Azospirillum brasilense: one gene and its partner. The protein of the gene in region 2 binds, or shares a complex with, the protein of the main gene of each other region. Links are inferred from orthologs where the notes say so. Each region holds a gene or a part of one and is shown on either strand. Other genes may lie near its edges.

What was found.
Region 1: the proteins of dnaN (region 2) and D3869_RS05515 are in contact, whole or in part, in a cryo-EM structure (PDB 8GIZ), measured with the Escherichia coli proteins. The link is inferred for Azospirillum brasilense from one-to-one orthologs.

Annotation. Positions count from the first base shown.
Region 1 is NZ_CP032345.1:1,122,118-1,125,416, forward strand. The notes cover bases 250-3,235. They hold D3869_RS05515 (DNA polymerase III subunit gamma/tau), read right to left. Parts: upstream 2,681-3,235; coding sequence 818-2,680; downstream 250-817. Other genes in these bases: recR (recombination mediator RecR), read right to left, coding at 250-429; D3869_RS05510 (YbaB/EbfC family nucleoid-associated protein), read right to left, coding at 491-814; D3869_RS05525 (c-type cytochrome), read right to left, coding at 3,013-3,235. Outside these bases: more of recR, read right to left, coding at 1-249; more of D3869_RS05525, read right to left, coding at 3,236-3,299. UniProt on the Escherichia coli protein: Part of the beta sliding clamp loading complex, which hydrolyzes ATP to load the beta clamp onto primed DNA to form the DNA replication pre-initiation complex.
Region 2 is NZ_CP032346.1:1,541,477-1,544,712, forward strand. The notes cover bases 36-2,958. They hold dnaN (DNA polymerase III subunit beta), read right to left. Parts: upstream 2,101-2,958; coding sequence 970-2,100; downstream 36-969. Other genes in these bases: recF (DNA replication/repair protein RecF), read right to left, coding at 36-829; D3869_RS20975 (SDR family oxidoreductase), read right to left, coding at 2,367-2,958. In the rest of the region: more of recF, read right to left, coding at 1-35; more of D3869_RS20975, read right to left, coding at 2,959-3,236. UniProt on the Escherichia coli protein: Confers DNA tethering and processivity to DNA polymerases and other proteins. Acts as a clamp, forming a ring around DNA (a reaction catalyzed by the clamp-loading complex) which diffuses in an ATP-independent manner freely and bidirectionally along dsDNA.

The DNA of each region.
Region 1 (3,299 bases), on a different replicon or contig from region 2:
GTTCAGCGCCAGGATCACCTCGGTCACCGCCGGGTCCTTTGCGCGTTCCACCAGGGAAGGAATGTTCAGATCGTCCGGCCCCACCCCCTGCAGAGCCGACAGCGTGCCGCCCAGCACATGGTAGGTGCCGCGGAAGGCGCGCGTGCGCTCCAGCGCCCAGAGGTCGCCGGCATCCTCCACCACGCAGATGGTCGAGCGGTCGCGGCTGTGGTCGGAACAGACGGAGCAGGGGTCGCGGCTGTCGAGGTTGCCGCAGACCGAGCAGTTGCGGATGGCCTCCGCGGCGAGCGCCATGGATTCGGACAGCGGCACCAGCAGGCTGTCGCGGCGCTTCATGAGGTGCAGCGCCGCCCGCCGCGCCGACCGCGGCCCCAGCCCCGGCAGCTTGGACAGGAGCTGGATCAGGCGCTCGATTTCAGGTCCGATCATTCACGGCTTCGTTGTTTTCAAAGGGTGGCCGGGCCGTGCGTTCGGCCCGGCCGCAAACGCTTTAGAACGGCAGCTTCATGCCCGGCGGCAGCTTCATCCCGCCCATCAGGTTCTGGGTCTCGTTGGCTACGTGCTGCTCCACCTTGGCCTTGGCGTCGTTGAAGGCGGCGATGATCAGGTCTTCCAGGACCTCGATGTCCTCCGGATCGACGATCGACTTGTCGAGCTTGATCTTCTTCATCTCGCCCTTGCCGTTGACCGTCACGTTGACCATGCCGGCGCCCGACTGGCCGGTCATCTCGACCTCGCCCAAGCGGGCCTGCATCTCCTGCATCTTGGCCTGCATCTGCTGGGCCTGCTTCATCATCTGGCCGAGGTTCTTCATGGGTCAGAAATCTCCTTCATCGTCGAGCGGGTAATAAACCCCGTCGTCCTGCTGCATGACCATAAGGTCGGGATTCTCCCCGTCATCCGCAACCTGGGGCTCGGCCTCGACCGCCGCCTTGAGATCGCGGACATCGGTGATCTTCGCGCCGGGGAAGGCGTCCAGAACGGCGCGCACCACCGGATGCGCCTCCGCCTCCTCCAGCGCGCGCCTCTGGGCGGCCTGCTCCTGCTGGATCAGCGTCGGCTCGCCCGGCGCGTCCGAGACGATGACGACCCAGCGCTGGCCGGTCCATTCCGTCAACAGTTGGCCGACGCGATTCGGCAGGGTCGCCGGAGCCAGGGTCGTCAGCCGCAGTTCCAGCCGCCCCGGCTCCATGCGCACCAGATGGACGCTGCCGGTCAGGTGGCCGTAGAGCGCGCCCTCGCGCTTCTCCGCGAAGACCTGGACCAGCGTGCGGAAGTCGCGCGGCATCGCCACGCGCTCCTCGTCCGCCACGGCGACGGCCGGCACGGGCTGGACAGCCGGCTGCGGGCTCGGCTGCGCCTGGGCCTGGGCCTGGGCGACGGCGCGCACGGCGGAGCCGCCCACCGCCACCGGCCCGCCACCGGGACCGCGTGGGGCCGAGCCACCGCCTTGACCACCCTGCCCGCCACCGTTCTGCAAATTCTGGAACTGGCGGATCAGGTCGCCCGGAGTCGGCATGTCGGCGGCGTAGGACAGCCGCACGATGACCATCTCCAGCGCCTGCTGCGGCACCGGGGCCGCCTGCACCTCGCCCAGCCCCTTCAGCAGGAGCTGCCACGCGCGGGTCAGCGCCGGCATGCCGAGCTTCGCCGACAGGGCGGCGCCGCGGGTGCGCTCCGCCTCCGGCAGGCCGGGGTCGTTGGCGCTGTCCGGCACGACCTTCAGCCGCGTCAGATTGTGCACGAGGTCGAGAAGGTCCTGGAGGATCACCACCGGATCGGCGCCGACGCGGTGCAGGTCGGACAGCAGGTCCATCGCCTCCGCCGGCTTGGCCGAGACGGCGGCCTCGAACAGGTCGATCACCTTGCTGCGGTCGGCCAGACCCAGCATGTCGCGCACCTGCTGCGCGGTCACCGTGCCGGCGGCCAGCGCGATGGCCTGGTCGAGCAGCGACAGCCCGTCGCGCACCGACCCGTCGGCGGCCCGCGCGATCAGCGCGGCGGCGTCCGGCTCGATCCCCGCCCCCTCCAGGCCGGTGACGCGGGTGAAGTGCTCCTTCAGCACCTGGGCGTCGACGCGCCGCAGGTCGAAGCGCTGGCAGCGCGAGAGCACCGTCACCGGCACCTTGCGGATCTCGGTGGTGGCGAAGACGAACTTCACATGGGCCGGCGGTTCCTCCAGCGTCTTCAGGAGCGCGTTGAACGCGCTCTTGGAGAGCATGTGGACCTCGTCGATGATGTAGAGCTTGTAGCGCGCCGAGACGGGGGCGTAGCGCACGCCGTCGATGATCTCGCGGATGTCGTCCACGCCGGTGTGGCTGGCGGCGTCCATCTCCATCACATCGACGTGGCGGTCCTCGGCGATGGCGCGGCAATTGTCGCAGACGCCGCAGGGCGTCACGGTCGGCCCGCCGGTGCCGTCCGGCCCGGTGCAGTTCAGCGCGCGGGCAATGATGCGGGCGGTGGTCGTCTTGCCCACGCCGCGCACGCCGGTCAGCATGAAGGCCTGGGCGATGCGGCCCGAATTGATGGCGTTGGTCAGGGTGCGGACGAGCGCGTCCTGCCCGATCAGCTCGGCAAAGCTCTTCGGACGGTATTTCCGCGCCAGCACCCGGTAGGCGAGGCCCCCGGACGTCCCGGAAACGGAAGAGGACATATCGGCAACGGTGGTATCGGTCACGCGGCTGGCCCGGTAATCGGCTTCACGACGGAGCGCAGAATAGCGTCACGGCACGGGGCTGTCGCCGTTTCAATTCGCTGCAGGAATTTATGGGGAAGGGTGGGAGGCTGGACGAACGACCCGAGCCGAAACTCGTTACGGCTGCTTCCTTCCGGACCTGACCGGGTTGGCGAGGGACTCGTCCGCCGCCAGCCTCCCGCGCCTTATATCGGCGATCACGCCGCCCCATGCAAGACCAAACTGCGGGCTTTCCGTTTGACGCGGAACGAAAAAGCCCCGCGTCCGGCGGAACGCGGGGCTTTTGCCTGTTTCCCGGATGGGACCGCCGCGCGTTACTGCGGCAGCGGCGCCGGGCTGTCGGACAGGGAGCGCAGATAGGCGATGATGTTCGCCCGCTCCTGGTCCTTCTTGACGCCGGCGAAGGTCATCTTGGTGCCCGGTGCGTAGGCCTTCGGGTCGTAGAGGAAGTGGTTCAGCTCGTCGTAGTTCCAGGGGCCGGCCTTGCCCTTGATGGCGTCGGAATAGGCGAAGCCGTCCAGATGGCCGTGCGGGGCGCCGACGATGCCGTAGAGGTTCGGGCCGACCTTGTTCGGGCCGCCCTTGTCGAAGCTGTGGCAGG
Region 2 (3,236 bases):
CCGAATCGGCGCGCCGGCTGTCGCGCAGCGAGCGGCGCAGCGCGTCCTCGGCGGCCAGCGCCGGGCCCTCGTCGAGCCAGCGCTCCACCGTGCCCTGGACCGTCAGGTCGGCGCCGGGGAAGGGGCCGACGGCCCGCCCGCAGGCGGCGCGCAGCCGCTGCACCACGTCGCGGCGGGCGGCGGCCACGGCGACTCCGGTGGTCGCCATCTGGTCCTCCAATCCGCCCAGCCAGCCCTCGTCGCCGTTCCAGCCGCGGTGGCCCTCGCGCAGCAGGCGGGCGCGCTCGCGCAGGGCGTGCTCGTAGCGGCTGAGCCGCCCGGCGTGGGCGGGGTCGAATCCGAAGACAAGGCGGTCGAGGAAGCGGCGGCGCCCGCTGGAGCCCTCCAGGAACAGCCGGTCCATCTGCGGGGTCAGCCAGACGACGGCGACATGCTCGGCCAGCACGGTCTGGCCCTTGGCGGGGTGGCCGTCCACCCGGACGACGCGGCGGTCGCGCTCGGCGCCCGACGCCGCCTGGGGGCCGATCTCGCGGCCGGTGCCGATCTCCACGGGGCCGGTGGGGGTGTCCAGAACGGCGGCGACCGCCCAGCCGGCGCCCGCGCCATCGCCAGCGCTGCCGCCGATCCGCTCGACCTCCGACAGCTTGGCGCCGCGCAGGCCGCGTCCGGGGGCGAGGAAACTGACCGCTTCGAGCAGGTTGGTCTTGCCGGCGCCGTTCGGCCCGGTCAGCACCACCGGGCGGCGGTCCGGCTCCAGCCGCGCGCTGTCATAACCGCGGAAGCGGGTCAGGGTCAGGCGCGTCACCGCCAAAGCGGCCGGACTGTCCATCGCAGGGATGGGATAGGGCGAAGTCTGTCTGGCGTCGAGCAAAGCGTCCGATCCGGGATGCGGGGACCGGGCCGCCGCACCCCGTCAAACACGGGGTCCGGAGCGCGCCGGCCCGAAAAGCGCCGATCCGTCCGGACCGGTCACACACGCATCGGCATCAACACGTAAAGAGCCGTGGAGTCGGCGACGTCGCGCACGATGGTCGGCGAGGCGGCGTCGGCCAGCGAGAAGCGCGCGCCCTCGCCCTCGATCTGCTGCGTGATGTCGAGCAGATAGCGAGAGTTGAAGCCGATTTCCAGGGGGCCTTCCTGGTAATTGACCTCCAGCTCCTCGGTGGCGCTGCCGGCCTCGGGGCTGGTGGCCGACAGGGTCAGCGTGCCGCGGGTCAGCGACAGCTTCACGGCCCGGCTCTTCTCGGTGGAGATGGTGGCGACGCGGTCCACGGCGGCGGCGAACAGCTTGGCGTCCACCTCCATCGTCTTGTCGTTGCCGACCGGGATCACCCGCTCGTAATCCGGGAAGGTGCCGTCGATCAGCTTGGAGGTCACCACCACCGAATCGAAGGCGAAGCGGATCTTGTTGTCGGACAGCGACAGCTCGATGCGGTCGGCGGCCTCGTCGATCAGCTTGCGGATCTCGTTCACGGTCTTGCGCGGAACGATGACGCCGGGGATGCCGGCGGCCCCCTCCGGCAGCGGCATCTCGACCCGCGCCAGACGGTGGCCGTCGGTCGCCACGGCGCGCAGCACCGGCAACTCGGCCCCGCCGGCCTTGGCCTTGGCGGCGTGCAGGTAGATGCCGTTGAGATAGTAGCGCGTCTCTTCGGTCGAGATGGCGAAACGGGTGCGGTCGACCAGCGCCCGCAAATCGCCCGCCGTCAGGTCGAAGCGGTGCGGCAGGTCGCCGCCGGAGAGCTGCGGGAAATCGTCGACCGGCAGGCAGGACAGCTTGAACTGCGAGCGGCCGGCGCGCAGCGTCAGGATCGTGCCGTCGCCGCCGATGTCCAGCTCCACCTGGCTGCCGTCGGGCAGCTTGCGCACGATGTCGTACAGCGTGTGGGCCGGGGCGGTGGTGCCGCCGGCACGGGTCACCGTGGCCGGGACCGTTTCGACGATCTCCAGGTCCATGTCGGTGGCGGCCAGCGACAGCTCGCCGTCGCTCGCCCGCAGCAGCACGTTGGACAGGATGGGGATGGTGTTCCTGCGCTCCACCACGCTCTGCACATGACCAAGGGACCGGAGAAGGGCGGCGCGTTCGATGATGATGTTCATGCTGGTCGTCGTCTCGGCAGGTCGTGTTTTTTTGCGATTCGCAGGTGTACCCATGCCGGTCCGGCCACAGTCCAGCGGGCCGGAACGGGGGCGCATGATACCACAACGTCGGTTTTGCCGAACCAAATTCGTTCGGCGCGGCCGGAGGGTCGCCGGAAACGACGATTCCGGCCCATCCGGAGGCCCGTGACGCCTCCGCGGGGTGCCGCCGTAGGGGGATGCGGCGGGGACGGGAGGGCCTCGATTCGCGCCGCGGCGACCGCGTCTCAGCGACTCTGCCGCCCGCCTTCCGCCGCGAACTGGGCGTCCAGGCCGGCGCGGTAGTCCGGGTACGCCAGATCCACGCCGAGCTGGCGCTTGATGCGGTCGTTCTTCACCCGGCGGCAGTCGGCGTAGAAGCTGGCGGCCATCGGCGACAGCCCGGCCTCCTCGAAGGGCACCAATGGCGGCGGCTCGACCCCCAGCAGGCCGCAGGCGTAGCTCACCACCTCGTGGGAGGGGGAGGGCAGGTCGTCGGCGACGTTGTAGACCGCGCCCAGCGTCGGCTTGTCCATCGAGGCGCGCAGCGTCGCCGCGATGTCCTCGACATGGATGCGGCTGAACACCTGCCCGGGCTTGTCCACCCGCCGGGCGGTGCCGTCGCGCACGTTGTCCAGCGCGCTGCGCCCCGGCCCGTAGATGCCGGCCAGCCGGAAGAGATGCATCGGCACGCCGTACTGCCGGTAGAGGTTCAGCCAGCCGCGCTCCGCCTCGACGCGGCGCTTCTGCCGCTCGCCGGTGGGGCGCAGCCACGCCGCCTCGCCCACCCATTCGCCCTTGGTGTCGCCGTAGACCCCGGTGGTGGAAAGATAGCCGGCCCAGTCGAGAGTCCGCAGGTCCGCCAGATCCATGGCGTGCTGGTCGAGCACCGGGTCGCCCCGCTCGTCGGGCGGGACGCTGACCAGCAGATGGGTGGTGCCGGCCAGTGCCGCGCGGGCGTCGTCCAGCGGGCGGCCCCGGTCGAACAGGAACGCCTCGATGCCCTGCGCCTCCAGCGCGGCGCGCTTGTCCTCGCCGCGGCAGGTGGCGGCGACCCGCCAGCCCTCGGCCTTCAGCCGGTCGGCGAACACGCGGGCGGTGAAGCCCAGGCCGAAGAC